3 regions of the Streptosporangium sp. NPDC020072 genome follow, and region 3 is predicted to be linked to each of the others. Evidence: riboswitches for the same ligand, from Rfam matches in the RefSeq annotation. Region 3 holds a riboswitch; each other region holds the start of a gene.
The links. Region 3 has a riboswitch for cobalamin ahead of ABZ470_RS13075 (ribonucleoside-diphosphate reductase subunit alpha). Riboswitches for the same ligand answer to the same signal wherever they lie in the genome.

Region 1: another riboswitch for cobalamin. It lies ahead of metE (5-methyltetrahydropteroyltriglutamate--homocysteine S-methyltransferase); the one in region 3 lies ahead of ABZ470_RS13075 (ribonucleoside-diphosphate reductase subunit alpha).
Region 2: another riboswitch for cobalamin. It lies ahead of ABZ470_RS25975 (ABC transporter substrate-binding protein); the one in region 3 lies ahead of ABZ470_RS13075 (ribonucleoside-diphosphate reductase subunit alpha).

What each region holds. Positions count from the first base shown of each region.
Region 1 is NZ_JBEYAB010000017.1:227,532-233,886, forward strand. Features, by position in the region: gene ABZ470_RS35170 (AMP-binding protein) at 756-2,579, shown strand; gene metE (5-methyltetrahydropteroyltriglutamate--homocysteine S-methyltransferase) at 2,624-4,924, opposite strand; cobalamin riboswitch at 5,071-5,246, opposite strand; gene ABZ470_RS35180 (hypothetical protein) at 5,633-6,061, shown strand.
Region 2 is NZ_JBEYAB010000011.1:66,791-73,145, reverse strand. Features, by position in the region: gene ABZ470_RS25990 (hypothetical protein) at 1-536, opposite strand, end outside; gene ABZ470_RS25985 (ABC transporter ATP-binding protein) at 968-1,747, opposite strand; gene ABZ470_RS25980 (iron ABC transporter permease) at 1,747-2,658, opposite strand; gene ABZ470_RS25975 (ABC transporter substrate-binding protein) at 2,808-3,794, opposite strand; cobalamin riboswitch at 3,987-4,113, opposite strand; gene alaS (alanine--tRNA ligase) at 4,251-6,355, shown strand, end outside.
Region 3 is NZ_JBEYAB010000005.1:134,577-140,931, forward strand. Features, by position in the region: gene ABZ470_RS13065 (mechanosensitive ion channel domain-containing protein) at 1-771, opposite strand, end outside; gene ABZ470_RS13070 (ribonucleotide-diphosphate reductase subunit beta) at 832-1,827, opposite strand; gene ABZ470_RS13075 (ribonucleoside-diphosphate reductase subunit alpha) at 1,862-4,093, opposite strand; cobalamin riboswitch at 4,244-4,444, opposite strand; gene ABZ470_RS13080 (tripartite tricarboxylate transporter substrate-binding protein) at 4,449-5,468, opposite strand; gene glmS (glutamine--fructose-6-phosphate transaminase (isomerizing)) at 5,560-6,355, opposite strand, start outside.

The sequences.
Region 1 (6,355 bases), on a different contig from region 3:
TCCCTTACAGGCCTTTAGTCGGAGGAATGCTAACACACGGTCAAGACCGATACCAGGGAGCGTCCACAACCGTCGTACGGTGCTCGATCCGTCACGGAATACCGAATCCATCAGGCCACTCTGGTAACACACGTTTCACAGGTAACACAAAAAGTCGGGGATTCCGGGACCCCTGGTTTCGGGCGGCTTTTTATTCCGATATTCGGCTCCGCCTTTTCCGGTCCGCCCTGGGACCGGAATTCCCGCCCCGCGGACCCGGACCCGGCGGGCGTCGGGTACGACGGGGTGTCAGGCGCGCGGCGGGCGCGCGATCGGGTTCGCCGGAACGGAGGAGGCCGGCGCAGACGGGATAAGGACCCGCCGTGATCTCCGGCGAGAAGGGGTCGAAATCGCCGCCGAGCGGTGCCGTGGCCATTACCCCGCCCCAGGGTCGAAATGGTCTTCGTGTCGGCCCGTACCCCTGCTCCCCGGATTTCACCGGCCCGGCGTACCCCATGCGGGAAGAAAGAAACGAAAACCCGAATCAGCACCGCGGGAACTGTTCCGTCGTTGACAGCGGGCCGTTTCGGGCGCATTCTCCGAGGGCGGTGTGACACCGCCGCGAAGAACCACCGCACATGATCCCGGCTATCCGCGGATCATCGCGACGTCACTTCTGACCGTCCGTGGGGCGACGGATGAATATCACCGCGGGAGAGAAAAGGGGACCGGCGCGGCGGCAGAACGGTCCGTGAATTGAACGGAGGCGTTCTTCGGTGGCCACGACCGATCTTGAGGCGCGGGTGACCTCCATCTGCGCCGAGGCCCTCAACCGTTCCCGTCTCGGTCCCGACGACGACCTCATGGAGGCCGGGATGGACTCACTGGCCGCCGTGGAGATCGTGACGCGCCTCGAACTGTCCTTCGGCGCGGACGTCGTCGACGTCGTCTTCGAGACGCCCACGGTCAGCCACCTGTGCGCCGCCGTACGACGTGCCCTGCGGGAGGGGTCACGGAGCGTCGCCCTGCCCGGCCCCGCCCCGCCGGCCGTGACCGGGCCGTCCCTCCCCGCGGCGACGACCCTGCTCGGCCTCGTCACCTCGGCCGCCGCCAGGTACGGCGAGCGCCCCTACCTGCTGCCCGTCGAGCCGGAGAGCCGCGTCGTCTCCTTCGCGGACGTCCTGACCTTCACCAGGGGATGCGCGACCCTGTTCGAGGAACGCGGCGTCCCCGCCGGGGCGCGGGTGGTGACGGTCATGCACAACTCGTCGCTGGCGGCGCTGCTTTTCCTCGGCGTCGTCGCCTCAGGGCGGGTGCTGGTGCCGCTGAACCCGAAGGCGGGCGCCGCCGAACTCGAAACGCTCCTGGCGCACTGCGGCCCCGCGCTCGTCCTCGGCCGCGAGGCCACGGCCGTGAAGCTGCGGCGACGCCCGGAGTGGATCGGCACCGACGACGAGGAGCCCCTGCTGACCGGCCTGCTCGCGCGGGGTGAGGCGTACGGCAGGCGGCCGATCCTCTCCGGCGGCGACGGCGCGGCCGACGCCGAGATCGTCTACACCTCCGGTTCCACCGGCACCCCGAAGGGGGTCGTCCTGTCGCACCGGAGCCTGCTTTCGGGCTCCCGGTCCCTGGCCGGATGGGCGCGGGCGGGCCAGGACGACGTCTTCCTCAACGTGAGCCCGCTCTTCCACGCCGGCGGGCAGGTCTTCCCGACGCTGACCCCGCTGTGGTGCGGCGGCCGTACCGTGTGCGTGCGCCCGGAGGCGGCGCTGGCGCGGTTCTGGACCTACGTCGACCGCTACGAGCCAACGTGGACGCTTGTGGTCAACGCCTACCTCGCCCACCTGGTCGAACGGCCGGAACGACCGGTCGCAGGCCGGTTGAAGGGGGTCCTCGCCGGAGGCTCCCCCCTCGCCGTCGAGCTGATCCACCGCTTCGAGGCCACCTTCGGCCTGCCCGTCCACCAGGTGTACGGCATGACCGAGACGGCCTCGATCGCCACGGTCGAACCACGCGGGAGAAAGAGCGGCGACCCCAGGAGCGCCGGGCTGCCCCTGGACTGCTCCCGGGTCCGCGTGGCCGGCCGGGACGGGCGGGACGTCGCGACCGGTGAGAGCGGCGAGGTGCTGCTGAGCGGGGACAACGTGTTCACCCGTTACCAGGACGCCCCCGGTCTCACCGGGGAGCGGGTCGACGACGGCTGGATACGCACCGGCGACCTGGGACGCCTCGACGAACGCGGGGAGCTGTCGATCGTCGACCGCCTCGACGGCATGGTCGTCGTCAACGGCGAGAACCTCTACCCCGCCGAGGTCGAGAACCTCGTCCCGCACCTCGAAGGCGTCGAGGACGCCGTCCTGGTGGCGCTGCCGCACCCGGTGACGGGGGCCGAGCCGGTGCTCGTCTACACGCTGCTGCCCGGTGCCGTCGCCCGCGTCGACGGCTGGCGCGCGACGCTGCTGAGGTTCGTCAGCACCTTCAAGGTGCCGCGCAGGTTCGTCCCCGTCGAGGACCTGGGCCTGGACGCCTTCCCGAGAACCCCGCTGGGCAAGATCGTGCGGTCTGAGGTGCGGCGGCTCGCGGCCGGACGCCTGTCGTGACCGGGAGCCTCCGGGCCCGGCGCGCGCCGGGCCCGGAGGAGGGGTCAGCCGGCCTCCGCCCTGACCACCCGGGCCGCGGCGACCATGTTGTCCAGGGAGACACGGACCTCGCCCCAGCCACGGGTCTTCAGGCCGCAGTCGGGGTTGACCCACAGCCGCCCGGCCGGGATGCCGCCGAGTCCCTCGCGCAGCAGGGAGGCGACCTCCTCGACGTCCGGCACCCTCGGGGAGTGGATGTCGTAGACGCCCGGCCCCACCTCGCGGGGATACCCGGCCCCGGCCAGTTCGCCGGCGACCCGCATGTGGGAGCGGGCGGCCTCCAGGCTGATCACGTCGGCGTCGAGGTCGTCGATGGCGGCCAGGATCTCACCGAACTCGGCGTAGCACATGTGGGTGTGGATCTGGGTGTCGGCCCGCACCCCGCTCGTGGCCAGGCGGAAGGCCTCCGTCGCCCAGGCCAGGTAGGCGGGCCGGTCGGCCGCGCGCAGCGGCAGCGTCTCCCGCAGCGCGGGCTCGTCCACCTGGATGACGGCGATGCCCGAGGCCTCCAGGTCGGCGACCTCGTCGCGCAGGGCGAGGGCGACCTGGCGGGCGGTCTCGGCCTGCGGCTGGTCGTCGCGGACGAAGGACCAGGCGAGCATGGTGACCGGGCCGGTCAGCATGCCCTTGACCGGTCGCCCCGTCTGGGACTGGGCGTAGGTCGTCCAGCGCAGCGTCATCGGCCTGGGGCGGGAGACGTCCCCGGCCAGGATCGGCGGGCGCACGTAGCGGGTGCCGTACGACTGCACCCAGCCGTGCTGGGTGGCCAGGTAGCCGTTGAGCCGCTCGGCGAAGTACTGGACCATGTCGTTGCGTTCCGGCTCTCCGTGCACCAGGACGTCGATACCCGCCCGCTCCTGGAAGACCAGGACCGAGCGGATCTCCGAGGCGATCAGCTCGTCGTAGGCGTCCTGGTCGATCCGCCCGGCGCGCAGGTCGGCGCGGGCCGCCCGCAGCCGCCCGGTCTGCGGGAAGGAGCCGATGGTGGTCGTGGGCAGCTCCGGCAGGCCGAGGCGGGCGCGCTGGGCCGCCGCCCGCTCACCGTACGGCTGGGGCCTGCGGGTGTCGGCGGGGGTGACCGCGGCGGCGCGGGCCCTGACCTCTGGGTCGTGGGTGAGCGCGGAGGCCTCGCGTGAGGCCAGGTCGGCCCGGTTGGCGGCCAGTCGTCCGGCGACGGCCCCGGTTCCCTCGCTGAGCCCGGTGGCCAGGGTGACGACCTCGGCGACCTTCTGCCTGGCGAAGGCGAGCCAGCGGCCGACCCGCGGGTCGAGGCCGTGTTCGAGCCCGAGGTCGACGGGGACGTGCAGCAGCGAGCAGGAGGGCGCGACGTCCACCCGGCCGGCCAGGCCGAGCAGGGTGGCCAGGGTCGCCAGCGACCCGCCCAGGTCGTTGATCCACACGTTGCGGCCGTCCACGACACCGGCGATCAGGCGCTTGCCGGGCAGACCGCCCGCGCGGGCCAGGTCCTCCAGGTTGGCCGCGGCCGGGCCGGTGAAGTCCAGTCCCAGGCCCTCGATCGGCGCCCTGGCCAGGACCGGCAGCGCGTCTCCGAGCCGGTCGAAGTAACCGGCGACGAGGATCTTCGGCCGGTCGGTCAGGGCGCCGAGCTCACGGTAGGCGTGGGCGGCGGCGTCGAGCACCGCCCGGTCGCGGTCCTGCGCCAGCGCGGGCTCGTCGAGCTGCACCCACTCGGCACCGGCCGCGCGCAGGGCGGCGAGCACCTCGGCGTAGACGGGCAGCAGCCGGTCGAGCAGGCCGATGGGTTCGAAGGCCGGGTCCGCGCCGGGGGCGGCCTTGGCCAGCAGCAGGTAGGTGACGGGGCCGACGAGCACGGGGCGCGCGGTGTGCCCGAGCGCGACGGCCTCGCGCAGTTCGCCGACCTGTTTTGCCGGGTCCGCGGCGAAGACGGTGTCAGGTCCCAGCTCCGGCACCAGGTAGTGGTAGTTGGTGTCGAACCACTTGGTCATCTCCAGCGGGGCGACCTCCTGGGTGCCCCGGGCCATGGCGAAGTATCCCGCCAGGGGGCCTTCCGTCTCCACGACGGCTCGGTGACGCGGGGGGACGGCGCCGACCATGACGGTGGTGTCGAGGACGTGGTCGTACAGCGAGAAGTCGCCGGTCGGCACCTCCCGCACCCCCGCCTCCGTCAGGTGCCGCCAGTTGCCTGCGCGCAGCCCGGCCGCGACGTCCAGCAGGTCACGCTCGGTCACCCGGCCCGCCCAGTGGCCCTCGATCGCCTTCTTCAGCTCACGGTCCGGCCCCTGACGGGGGTAGCCGTACACGGTGGGGGAGGAAGTCTCGGTCACGGAACTCTCCTTCGCGAGTCACGAAAGGACTCCGGTGCCCCGAGGGGAGAGACGAAGGAGAGGCGGGCGCACCAGGCCCGTCCCATGCCGCCGACCCACCCGCGAGGTCACCGAGGTCACCGCGTGCGTGGTCGCACGCGGGCAGTGGCAGGTCTTCGGACTCGCGGGCACGTCCGGGCCGTTGTCTCGCCCTGACACCTAGTGGCCGTCGCTTCCCGGACCCGATCTGCCGGATCCAGTGCGTTTGACGGCGGTCGTTCCCACTCACCGCTGCGGGGCAGTCCCGGAGTCACACCGGGTTCCCTCTTACGACGCGTCTGCCTGGCGGGCAGGGCGAACCGACTGCGTCCCCAACCCTACGCGCATCCGATGGCGGAGCGACAACCATATTCGGGCCCGCCGGCGGGTTCGCGGGATCGTTCTCCCATCGCCCCGGGCCGCCTGAAACCGTACGGGGGAATTCGCGGGTCGCGGGAAAATCTCCGCCCCCCGCTTTCGCGACTCAACAACCGTGACCTAAGACCCCATTTCCTACAATTTCCGAAAGAAAAGGGCAGGCTATATTAGACCCGGCAAACCCCCCAGCCATCGGAGTTAACCATGTATCGGACTAAAGGGTCACATCTCCATCAAGGGCGTATACCAAGCGCCCTAACCGATGTCAAGTCGCGAGTCGCCGCCATTCTCCACCGGCGTTTCCCGGTCATCATGCGAGGGACGCTCGGCCTGGTGTTCCTGTGGTTCGGCGTGCTGAAGGTGGCGAACGTCAGCCCGGTCGGCGCCCTGGTCGCCGACACCCTGTCCTTCGTGCCGCTGCCCGCGTCGTTCGTGGTGCCCGCCCTGGGCGTGTTCGAGGTCGCGGTGGCCCTGGCGCTGTTCACCGGCCGGTGGCTGCGCCCGTTCCTGCCCGTGCTCCTGCTCCACCTCGTCGGCACGTTCCTGGTCCTGGTGCTCCACCCGGGTGTCGCGTTCAAGGACGGAAACCCGCTCATGCTCACAATGGAGGGCGAGTTCGTCGTCAAGAACGTCGTCCTGATCGCCGGGACATTGGTCGTCGCCGCGACCCTCCCCCGGCGCGAGGGGCACGAGGAACAGCGGGAGGAGTCCCGCCTGCCGGTTTCCACCACCTCGCGTTAGAGAACTCGCGACGAGCCCGTCGCGGGCTCACGGAGAACGAGTGCCGGGAAACGGGAAACGGGAAACGGGATCGCTCCGTTTCCCGTTTCCCCAAGGGCACGACGCCCCGCCCAGGACCTGTTTTGTGGATCTTCGCCGTGGCGAGGATCGTCCAGGTGGATGCCCCGCGAGGCGGAGGAGGAGCTCATAACGGAGTTATGGGCGACAGATTCTCCCCGGGCCCCGCGGCAAACGCGGAGCGTTTTCGTGGGGTGGGGCGACAACGCGGCGGGGCGCCGCCTGGGCGACCGCGGC
Region 2 (6,355 bases), on a different contig from region 3:
CCGGGCGCGGCGTTGGCGGGCATGCCGCCCGACCCGAAGGCGACCAGCAGGTCCCCGGCCAGCGGCAGCCCGGCCCGGTGGACGGCCTCGGCGACCATCAGCACGCAGGCGGCGTGCCCCTTCGGGTTGCCCGCGCCGAGCCCGGTCACCAGGTCGCCCTCGACGCGGGCGGCGGGGCGCATGTCGGGGCGCAGCGCGGGGCCGATCCACGGGACGTCCTCGTCCTCGCGGCCGGTGGTCAGCGTGTCGATCGGCGCGTACAGCATGAGGTCGGGGCCGCCGCCGTCGCCGCGCAACCGGCCCCACGCGTTGGCCTGCCGGTCGTCGAGCGGCTGGACGGCCGCCGTGACACCGGCGGCCGTCAGGGTGGCGGCGATGTGCTCGGCCAGGGGACGCTCGCCGCCGGTGGGGCTGGGGACGTCCACCAGGCCGCGCAACAGCTCCCGCAGCCGGTCGCCCGTGACGTGCCGCCAGGCCGCGGCGACCAGGTCGCGCCGGTCCCCGTCGAGCCCGTCGAGCCCGTCGGGCGCGTTCACCGGTTGATCCGGCGGACCTGGGTGTTGACCCGCCTGGCGAGCAGGCGCCACAGCGGCGGCAGCGCCGCGACGACGGCCGCGCAGACCAGCAGGACCAGCAGGGGACGTGGCATGGGGATCTCCTTGACTCGTCCCGCGTGGAGCCCCGGCGCGTGGCCGGGGGTCCCACGCGGGAGCCGTTTCCGCCCTGCCGAGATGATCCGCCGGCCGGAGGGGAGCCGCCCATGGAAACGTCCCGCTCAGCGGGACGCCCACACGGAATCGGCGTACGGCGACGCCACGGTGAAGATCTCTATCCCATAAGTGGTCGTCACACGGTGAGCCGTTCGAGGAAGGTGAGGGCGAAGAACGCCGCGGCCTCCTCGCCACGCTGGCCGTCCCCGAGACCGTCGGCCACACCGTCTCACTGGGCTACTGAGGCACGGATTCCCTCACGGCGCGTCCCCCTCGGTGATCAGCGTCACCTGGGGGACGCCCGTCCTCGGATGCGCGCCGACCTCGGCGTCCACCCGGTAGACGTCCCGCAGCAGTTCAGGCGTCAGCACCTCGCGCGGGGTCCCGAGCGCCACGACCGCGCCGCCGTCCATGACGCACAGGCGGTCACAGAACGCGGCGGCCAGGTTGAGGTCGTGCAGCGCGATCACCGCGGTGATCCCGAGCCCGCGCACCAGACGCAGCGCGTCGAGCTGGTGGCGCAGGTCGAGGTGGTTGGTCGGCTCGTCCAGCACCATCACCTCCGGTCGTTGCGCCAGCGCCCGGGCGATCAGCACCCGCTGCTTCTCCCCGCCGGAGAGCCGGTCGAAGGGCGCGTGGGCCAGATCGGCCACGTCCAGCCGCTCCAGCGCCTCGGCGACGATCGCCCGGTCGGCGGGGGAGTCGCCGTCGAAGGCCCGTTTGTGCGGGGTACGTCCCATGGACACCACGTCGTGGACGCTCAGCCCGAAGTCGCCGCCGCCATCCTGAAGCACCGCGGCCAGCCGGCGGGCCAGCCATCTGCCCGGCATCCGCCACACGTCGTGCCCGTCGAGGAGCACCTGCCCGGCGGTGGGGCGCAGCACCCGGTAGAGGGTCCTCAGCAGGGTCGACTTGCCCGCGCCGTTGGGCCCGGCCAGGCCGAGCACCTCACCGGGGGCCACCTCGAACGTCACCGCGCGCACCAGGTCCCTGCCGCCGATCCGCACCGAGACCTCCCGTACGGCCAGAGCGCCCATCAGGTCCTCCTGCGCATCAGCCACAGGAAGAACGGCCCGCCGACCAGCGCCGTGATGATCCCCACCGGGATCTCCTCGGGGGTGATCAGCGTCCTGGCGACCAGGTCGGCCGTGATGAGGAACGCCGCTCCGAGCAGCGCCGTGGCCGGAAGCGCCCGCCGGTGGTCGGCCCCGACGAGCAGCCGCACCACATGGGGCATGATCAGCCCGACGAACCCGATGGCCCCGCTGACCGCGACGACGGTGCCGATCACCATGGCCACCAGCACGAACAGCGCCGCCCTGAAGCGGTGCACATCCAGCCCCAGGGAGGCGGCGGCCTCCTCCCCGGCCAGCAGCAGGTTCAGCGGGCGTGAGACGCCCAGCAGGACGACGGTGCCCGCCGTCACGGCCGCCGCGGGCACCCACACCGTCGTCCACGTCGTCCCGGCGACGCCGCCGAGCATCCAGCGGACGGCCGACTGGGCCCGGTGCGGGTCGTCGGAGGTCACCACCAGGAAGCTGGCCGCCGCCGAGAGCACCTCGGCCGTCGCCACCCCGGCCAGCACCAGCCGTACCGTGGTCATCCGCCCGCCGGACCGGGCCAGGAAATAGACCGTGACCAGCGCCGCCAGCGCCCCCGCGAACGCGGCGACCGGCAGTGAGAACGGGCCGAGGAAGGTCAGGCCGAACACCGTCACGCTCACCGCGCCCACGCTGGCGCCGGAGGAGACGCCAAGCAGCATCGGATCGGCCAGCGGGTTGCGCACCAGCGCCTGCAACGCCATCCCGCAGACCGAAAGTCCGGCGCCGATGACCCCGCCCAGGATCACCCGCGGCAGCCGTACGTCCATGACGACGGTCTCCCTGACCGGGGACCAGACCGGTTCGGCCAGCGCGGGGTGGAGGCGGTGCAGCAGAATGCCCCACACCTGCTCGGCGGGCAGGCTGATCGAACCGGCCGCGACCCCCGCCGTGACCGCCCCGCCGAGCAGCAGCGCGCACAGCGCGAGCGTCAGCGGGTACGGCAGGCCGGGGCGCCGGGCGACGGGCGTCGTCCGGGAGAGCCCGGTCAGGCCGCTCACTCGAACCGGTCGGGGTGGATCTGCCGGGCCAGCGACTCAACCGCCGACGGCGCCCGGACCCCGAGCACGACCGACGACAGCGGCAGCACCGCGAACCGCCTGTGCCTGATCGCCGGAACGTCGGCGAGCGCCGGGTTCGACAGCAGGAACCTCTTCTTGTCCTCGACCTTCTCCTCGCCGTAGTCGTAGACGACGATCCAGTCGGGCGCGCGCTCGGCGACCTGCTCGAACGACACGTCGGCCCACGTCTTGTCCACGTCGGTGAAGACATTCCGCGCGCCCGCCAGCGTGATGATCTCGTCGCCGACGCCCTTGCCCCCGGCGGTGAAGGCGGTCTTGTCGCCGCTGTCGTAGACGAACAACCTGACCGGCTCGACGTCGGCGAGCCTCTCCCTCACCCGCGCCAGGGGCTCGTGCAGCCGGGTGATGAGCGCCTCGGCCCGTTCGCGCACGCCGAAGATCGTGGCGACGTTGCGGATCTCCCGGTCCATCAGGTCCATGTCCACCGGGCCTGACGGGCACTGCTCGACGTTGAGGTAGGTGTCGATCCCGGCCTTGCCCAGCGCGTCGCGGCCGCGGCCCTCCTTCTCGTCGAAGGCGCTGGAGAAACCGCCGTAGACGAAGTCGGGCTCCTCGGCCAGCAGCGCCTCGTAGGAGGGGTACTGCCTGGAGAGCACCTTCACCCCGTCGTAGGCGGCCTGGTACTCGGGCAGGACCTTGTCGTCGAGATATCCGGTGCCGGCCATCGACCCCTGCAGTCCCAGCGCCAGCATCACCTCGGTCGCGTGCTGGTTGAGCGAGACCGCCCGCCGCGGCGGGCGGTCGTAGGTCGTCCTGACGCCGCAGTCGTCGAGGGTGACCGGGAAGCCCGCGACGGCCCCGGCAGGGGCTTCAGCCGGGGCTCCGGAGGAGGCGCCGCAACCGGCCAGGAGCACGGCACAGGACAGGGCGAGCAACAGGGACAGGGGACGTCTGACCGTCACGGACGGTTCCTCTCACGGGATCTGCACCATGGGACGGCCCTGCCGGAAGGTCACGGAACCGGCCAGGAGGTCGTCTCCGGGCACACGTCGGCGCGGAGGGCTCGTGCGGTCGTCGCCACGCGAGGTCATCCATCGGCCGACCCGCTCCTCTCCGGGGAGATCCGCCCCAGTTCGTCGAGGAGGCGACCGCGTGAGTCTCCTGGCTCTCGGGTCGATGCTCGCCCCCGTCTTCCCACCCCGCAGGGGGCGGTGACCTCGTGGGGGTCCGCTCGCCGATCACAGTGGCGGGACCGCGCCGGATTCGCACCGGCTTCCTCGTCCGCGCTCGCCTTCGCCGGTCATCATTGCACGAAGCCGTTGATGCGCTGAAGATGGCTTCCGGTTCCGGTGGCGGCTGTACGATGTCTTGTTGCAACAAATTTGCAATTGCAAAGACCGGCGGCTTCGGGAGGGCAAGTGCGGACGGCGGAGGTCAAACGGCGGTTCCTTGAGCACTTCGCGGCGGCGGGGCACACCGTGGCCGCCAGCGCGCCGCTGCCCGCCGACGACCCGACGCTGCTGTTCGTCAACGCGGGCATGGTGCCGTTCAAGCCCTATCTCCTCGGGCAGCGGACACCGCCGTCCCCCCGGGCGGCCAGCGTGCAGAAGTGCATCCGCACCCTCGACATCGACGAGGTCGGCAAGACCACCAGGCACGGCACGTTCTTCCAGATGAGCGGCAACTTCTCCTTCGGCGACTACTTCAAGGAGGAGGCGATCAGGCTCGCCTGGGACCTGACGGTCAAGCCTCGGGCCGAGGGAGGCTACGGCCTCGACCCCGACCGGATCTGGGCCACCGTCTACCTGGACGACGACGAGGCCCACGCCCTGTGGCGGGACGTGATCGGCCTGCCGGAGGCCCGCATCGTACGGCGCGGCAAGGCCGACAACTTCTGGTCCATGGGCGTCCCCGGGCCGTGCGGGCCCTGCTCCGAGCTTTACTACGACCGTGGTCCGGCCTACGGGCGAGAGGGCGGGCCCGAGGTCGACGAGGACCGTTACCTCGAATTCTGGAACCTCGTTTTTATGCAATACGAGCGGGGCGAGGGCGTCGGCAAGGAGGACTACCCGATCCTCGGCGAGCTGCCCTCCCGCAACATCGACACCGGCATGGGCCTGGAACGCATGGCGGCGCTGCTCCAGGGCGTCGACAACCTCTACGAGACCGACGAGACCCGGCCCGTCCTGGACGCCGCCGCGGCGCTGACCGGAACCAGGTACGGCGTGCGCTCCGGGCCGTCCGCGGCCGAGAGCCACCCCGACGACGTCCGGCTCCGGGTCGTCGCCGACCACGTCCGCACCGCGCTCATGCTGATCGGCGACGGCGTCACCCCCTCCAACGAGGGACGTGGCTACGTGTTGCGCCGGATCCTGCGCCGGGCGATCCGCGCCGTCCGGCTGCTCGGCTACGAGGACCCGGTCCTGCCCGAACTGCTGCCGGTGGCCCGCGACTGCATGGCGCCCTCCTACCCGGAGCTGGCCGCCGACTTCGACCGGATCTCGGCCTACGCCTACGGCGAGGAGGAGACCTTCCGCTCGACGCTGCGCCAGGGCAGCGCGCTGCTCGACCGGGCCATCACCCGGACCGGGGAACGGCTGCCCGCGGCCACGGCCTTCAAGCTGCACGACACCTACGGCTTCCCGATCGACCTGACCGTCGAGATCGCCGCCGAACACGGCCTCGACGTGGACGTCACCGGGTTCAGGGAGCTGATGGCCGAGCAGCGGCGCCGCGCCCGTGAGGACACCCGCGCCAGGAAGACCGGCCACGCCGACACCGGACTGCACCGCGCCCTCCTCGACGAGCACGGCCCCACCGACTGGCGGGCGTACACGACGCTGACCACCGACTCGACGGTCCTGGCCGTGCTCCGCGACGGGGCGCCCGTGGCCACGGCCGTCGCGGGCCAGATCGTCGGCGTCGTCCTCGACCGCACCCCGTTCTACGCCGAGTCCGGCGGCCAGGAGAGCGACGCGGGAACCCTGCACGGCCCGAGCCTGTCCGCCGAGGTGCTGGACGTGCAACGCCCCGTCCCCGGGCTGGTCGTGCACCAGGTGCGCGTCCTGGACGGGGAACTGGCGCCGGGACAGCCCGTACGCGCCCAGGTCGACCCCGAGTGGCGCGCGGGCGCCCGCCAGGCCCACTCGGCGACCCACGTCGTGCACGCCGCGCTGCGCGCCACGCTCGGCCCGGCCGCCCTGCAGTCCGGCTCCTACAACCGGCCCGGCCACCTGCGCCTGGACTTCTCCTGGCGCGGTGCCCTGCCCGCCGGAGCCCGCGGGGAGATCGAGGACGCCGCCAACGTCGCGATCCGCGGGGACCTGCCGGTCGAGGTGCGCCACATGCCCCTTCGGGAGGCCCGTGAGATCGGGGCGCTGGCGCTGTTCGGCGAGACCTACGACGAGACCGTCCGGGTCGTCGAGATCGGCGGCGCCTGGTCACGGGAGCTGTGCGGCGGCACCCACGTCGACCGCTCCTCCCAGATCGGCGGCGTCGCCGTCACCGCCGAGTCGTCGGTCGG
Region 3 (6,355 bases):
GACGGTCCAGTCGATCCTGAGCATCACCGCGCCGATCACCCGGCTGGTGTGCCTGGTCCAGTTCTCGAACGGGTTGGTGGTGAAGTAGGAGACCGGGAGCACCAGCCTGCGTTCGTCCCACAGGCGCAGCACCACGTAGGTGAGGCTGAGCTCCTCGATCCGCCCCCACTCCCCCTGCACGACCACCACGTCGTCGAGTCTGAGCGCGTCGCTGAAGACCAGTTGCAGGCCGGCCAGCAGGTTGCCCAGCATCGACTGGGCGGCGATGCCGACGACGACGCCCGCGATGCCCGCCGAGGCGAGCAGTCCGGCGCCGAGCGCGCGTACCTGCGGGAAGGTGAACAGCATGGCGCCCAGCGCCAGCAGGACGACCACCGCTGAGGCGACCCGGCGGACCAGGGAGATCTGGGTGCGGATCCTCCTGGCCCGCCGGTTACGCTCCCCCTCGACGCTGACCAGGCGGTCGAGGACCACGTCGGTGACCGCGTAGGCGGCCTGGATGGCCAGCCAGGTGACGCATCCGATCATGAAAAGGGTGATCGTCCGCTCGATCGCTTCGTCGACCGTCCCCTTGGCCATGCCGGGAAGGTAGAGCGTGTTGGCGGTCGCCACGACCGCCAGGGCGAAGGCGGGCCAGGTACAGCGGCGCACGAGCGGCCCGGCCAGGACCCACCGCTCGCCGATCAGCCTCCAGCGCAGTGCCCGCCGTACCATCTCCACGCAGGCGACGGCGGCCAGCATCGAGGCGATCAGGATGATCCATCTGGACACGGACGCTCTTCCCCCCTGACGGTCGCTTGCCGGGTGGATGCCCCGGGACGCGCGGCCTATTCAGAAGGCCTCGTCAAAAGCGACAGTTCCCTCAACTGCTATCTGATAGGCCGAAACTCTCCGCTCGAAGAAGTTCGCGAGTTCCTGGACGTCCTGCAGCTCCATGAACGCGAAGGGGTTGGCGGTGCCGTACCGGACGGGCAGCCCGAGCCGGGTCAGCCGCTGGTCGGCCACGTATTCGAGGTACTGCCGCATCTGGCCGGGGTCCATGCCGGACCGGCCCTCGCCGCACAGGTCCTCGGCGAAGGCCAGCTCCGCCGCGACCGCCTCCTCCAGCATCCGGGTGACCTGGGCGCCGAGCTCGTCGTCGAACAGCCCGGGTTCCTCGGCCCGTACGGTGTCCACCACGGAGAAGGCGAACTCCATGTGCATGGACTCGTCGCGGAAGACCCAGTTGGTCCCGGTGGCCAGGCCGCCGAGCAGGCCCCGCGAGCGGAACCAGTAGACGTAGGCGAAGGCCCCGTAGAAGAACAGGCCCTCGATGCACGCGGCGAAGCAGATCAGGTTGAGCAGGAACGCCCGCCGGTCGTCCCGCGTCCGCAGGCTGGTCAGCCCGCCGAGCGAGTCGATCCACCGGAAGCAGAACTCGGCCTTGTCCCTGATCGAGGGGATGTGCTCGATCGCGGCGAAGGCCCTGGCCCGCTCCTCGTGGTCGGGCAGGTAGGTGTCGAGCAGCGTCAGGTAGAACTGGACGTGCACCGCCTCCTCGTAGAGCTGCCTGCTGAGGTACAGGCGCGCCTCGGGGGCGTTGACGTGCTGGTAGAGGTTGAGCACCAGGTTGTTGGCCACGATCGAGTCACCGGTCGCGAAGAACGCGACGAGACGGTTGATCAGGTGGCGCTCCTCCGGCGTCATCCTGGCCAGGTCCGCCACGTCGGAGTTGAGGTCCACCTCCTCGACGGTCCAGGTGTTGCGGATGGCCGCCCGGTAGCGTTCGTAGAAGTCCGGGTAGCGCATGGGGCGCAGGGTGAGGTTCATACCGGGGTCGAGCAGCATTCGGAGAATGACCTTTCGGCTTGGGTCACGGGGCCTACTGGCAGGCGTCGCAGTACTCGGGGTTCTCCAGCGAGCAGGCGATCACGTCCTGCTCGGGGAGCGACTGTGCCGCGGTGGCCGGCACAGTGGCTGACACAGTGGCTGACACGGTGGTCTGCGCGATGCGGGTGGCCGGACGGGAGCGCAGGTAGTAGGTGGTCTTCAGGCCCGAGCGCCAGGCGTAGGCGTACATCGAGGAGAGCTTGCCGATGGTCGGGGTCGCCATGAACAGGTTGAGCGACTGCGACTGGTCGATGTACGGCGCGCGCGCCGCGGCCAGGTCGATCAGCGCCTTCTGCGGCAGCTCCCACGCGGTCCGGTAGAGCGTCCTGAGGTCGTCGGGGATGCCCGGGACGTCCTGGATTGAGCCGTCCGCCCGCTTGATCGCGTCCCTGATCTGCGGGGTCCACAGGCCCCGGGCCGTGAGGTCGGCGACCAGATAGCGGTTGACCTGGAGGAACTCCCCGGAGAGGGTCTCGCGCTTGAAGACGTTCGACACCTGGGGCTCGATGCACTCGTAGCAGCCCGCGATGGAGGCGATGGTGGCCGTGGGGGCGATCGCGATCATCAGCGAGTTGCGCAGGCCGGTCACGGCGATCCGCTCCCTGAGCGCCGTCCACTCCGCCGAACGGGCGGCCCCGTAGTGGTCGGGGTGCAGCACGCCGTCGGCGGCGCGGGTGTCCCCGTAGGAGGGGTGGCGCCCCCGCTCGGCGGCCAGGTCGCTGGAGGTGGCGTAGGCGGCCAGCGCGATCTCCTCGGCGATCCGGGTCGACAGCTCAAGCGCCCGCGGCGAGTCGAACGGCAGCCGCAGCGCGAAGAAGACGTCGGCCAGCCCCATCACGCCCAGCCCGACGGGCCGCCAGCGCTCGTTGGCCGCGCGGGCCTCGGGCGTCGGGTAGAAGCCCAGGTCGATGGTCCTGTCCAGGAACCTGACCGCGGTGCGAGCCGTACGGCGCAGCCGCTCCCAGTCCACACCGTCCGCGGTGAGGTGGGCCGCCAGGTTGATCGAGCCGAGGTTGCAGACGGCGGTCTCCGCGTCGCTGGTGACCTCCAGGATCTCGGTGCACAGGTTCGACAGGTGGATGACGTTGCCCGGACGGGCCGTCTGGTTCGAGGTCCGGTTCGAGGCGTCCTTGAAGGTCATCCAGCCGTTGCCGGTCTGGGCGAGCGTGCGCATCATGCGGCCGTACAGGGCACGGGCCGGGACCTGCCTGACGAACCCGCCCTCGGCCTCCGCCCTGCGGTAGGCCTCCTCGAACGCCTCGCCGTACAGGTCGGTGAGGTGCGGGACCTCCTTGGGGTCGAACAGCGACCACATCTCGTCGGCCTCGACCCGCCGCATGAACTCGTCGGGGATCCAGTTGGCGAGGTTCAGATTGTGCGTACGGCGCGCCTCCTCGCCGGTGTTGTCGCGCAGTTCGAGGAACTCCTCGATGTCGGCGTGCCAGGGCTCCAGGTAGACGCAGGCCGCGCCCTTGCGACGGCCGCCCTGGTTGACGGCGGCGACGCTGGAGTCGAGGGTGCGCAGCCACGGCACGATGCCGTTCGAGTGGCCGTTGGTGCCGCGGATCAGCGAGCCGCGCGAGCGGACCCGGGTCCAGGCGATGCCGATGCCCCCGGCGTACTTCGACAGGCGGGCGACCTGGCCGTAGCGCTGGTAGATGGCCTCTAGCTCGTCCCTCGGGGAGTCGAGCAGGAAGCAGGAGGACAGCTGGGGCCTGCGGGAACCGGAGTTGAACAGGGTGGGCGAACTGGGCAGGTAGGACAGGGTGGCCATGAGCCCGTACAGTTCGGCGGCCTCCTCGACCGTCTCCGACAGACCGCAGGCCACGCGCAGCAGGAAGTGCTGGGGGCGTTCGAGGACCTTGCGGGTGCTCGGGTGGCGCAGCAGGTAGCGGTCGTAGACGGTGCGCAGCCCGAAGTACTCGAACCTGTCGTCGGCGGCCGGGTCGACCAGCGCGTCGAGGGCGGCGGCGTTGGCGGCGACGAAGGCGGCCAGCCCGTCCTGCAGGAGCCCCGCGCCGTGGGTCGCGGCGATCGACTCGGAGAAGGTCGTGACGCCGTGCTCGGCGGCCTCCTCGGCGATCAGGCCGGTCAGCAGCCTGGCGGCGGCTCTGGAGTTCTCCGGGTCGGTGATCACCCGGGCCGCGGCCTCCTCGATCGCCCGCCTGCGATCGTCCGGCGAGTGCCCGGTCTTCTCCGCCTTCTCGGCCAAGGTCTGTGTCACGTGCCACCCCTCGTGCAGGTAATCCCCGTACGGCTCACGGAGCAGGGCGCGCGTCAACGGGCGGCTCCCGGGCACGCCGGACCGCCTCGTCCCGCGGCTCTCCCTCGAAGCCCTGGACAACTCTCGTGCCGAGCGGGGACCTGGTCGGTCCCCTCTCCACACACCGCGGGCAGGTCTTCGGACTCACGGGCGTGACGCGCGCTCCTACCGGCCGTCGCTTCCCGGGCGTGGTTCACCCAGTGCTCAGTTGACGGCTTTCGTTCCCGTTCACCGCTGCGGGGCAGTCCCGGTCTCTCACCGGGTTCCCTGTTGCCTCGCCCTCGTGGGCGAACCAGCGACGACCAGGATCCTACATCTAGTGCCGCCTGACGCAACCACCCCAACAGTTTGTGTCGGGGATGCTCAGCAACCCGAGCTCGTTGAGCACCGCGCGGGTACGGCGGGTCTCCGTGACCAGCCACCGGCGGAAGTCGTCACCGCTCAGGTACGCCCGGTGCCAGCCGTTGGCCGCGCACACGGCCTGCCATCGGGGCGAGGCGTCGATCCGGTCGCACAGGGCGACCGCCCCGTCCCGGTCGCCGGGGCTCATGGCCCGGGGACCGAGCACCCCGCACCAGTCGGCGTACTCCAGGCGCACCTCCCGCTCCATCAGCGTCGGCGCGTCGATGCCGTCGATCCGCTCCCCCGAGGAGACCGCGAGCGGCATCAGCCGGCCCGTGGCGATCTTCGGCAGGAGGGAGCCGGCCGAGCCGAGGAGCGCGGCCACCCGCCCCTCGTGCAGCGCCTCGACGGCCTCCGACTCGGTCGGGTAGCCCGCGTACTCCATCAGCCTGACGTCGACGCCGAGGCACTTGCCGATCATGCCGTAGAGCACGTGGTCGGAGCCGCCCTCGGCCCCTCCCCCGACCACCAGCCGCGCCGGGTCGCGGCGCAGCGCCGCGACGAAGTCCTCGAAGGTCCGCAGCAGGGAGTTCGGGGAGACGGCCAGGACGGACCAGTCTCCGGCCAGCCTGGCCAGCGGGGTCGAGGCCGCCAGCACGGAGTCCGCGTCGGCGGTCTCGCCGCCCGCCAGCATCGGCACGCCCGCCAGGAACACCCGGCCCTCGCGCGCGAAGGGACCCCCGACGGCGGCGAACGCGGTCAGGGCGGCCATCCCCTGGGCGCCCGCGCCGCTCACCTCGACCGCACCGGCCATCCTCTCGCCGGTCAGGATCGCGGCCAGCGCGTGGGCGGCCTGGTCCCAGCGCCGCCCGCGGACGACCGGCGCGACGATGGTCAGCCTGCGCGCCCACCCCGCACCGGGGCCTCCCATGTCACCGCAGCCCCCGGCGACCATGACCCCCAGCGCGAGCGCGAGGAATCGCCTACGGTGCATAAGCGTCCCTTCCGCCGAGATCCCCCAGATCTCTCGATACCCTACGTTGCAGATATGTCACTCTCTGCACCGCAATTGGGGCATCAGGCGCTCACTCCACGGTGACGCTCTTGGCGAGGTTGCGCGGCTTGTCCACGTCGCGGCCGAGCGCGACGGCCGCGTGGTAGGCGAACAGCTGCAGCGGGATCGACAGCAGGATCGGGTCGAGCTCGATCTCGTTCCTGGGCACCACCAGGCAGTCGTCGGCCAGCCGGGGATCGGCCTCGCGGTGCCCGACCATGAGCACCCGCCCACCGCGCGCGCGGATCTCCCCCAGCGTGGTGAGGTTCTTGTCCAGCAGCTCGTCGTCGGGGACGACCGCCACGGTCGGCATCTCCGGGCCGATCAGCGCCAGCGGCCCGTGCTTGAGCTCGCTGGCCGGGTAGGCCTCGGCGTGCACGTAGGAGACCTCCTTGAGCTTCTGCGCGCCCTCCCTGGCCACCGGGTATCCCCTGACCCTGCCGACGAACATCATGCTCGGCGAGCCGGCGTACTTGCCGGCCAGCTCCTTGATCCGGGGTTCGAGGGCGAGGATCTCCCCGATCTGGCCGGGCAGCGCGCGAAGGCCCTCCACGATGCGCCGGCCGTCGGCGGGCGACAGGTCGCGCACCCTTCCCAGGTGCAGGGCGAGCAGCGCGAAGGCGACCGCGGTCGAGGTGAAGGCCTTGGTGCTCGCCACCGAGACCTCGGGGCCCGCGTGCAGGTAGAGACCGCCGTCGACCTCCCTGGCGATGGCGCTGCCGACGGTGTTGACGATGCCGAGCACCCGGCCGCCCTTGCGCTTGAGCTCCTGGACGGCGGCCAGGGTGTCGTAGGTCTCCCCCGACTGGCTGATCGCCACGTAGAGG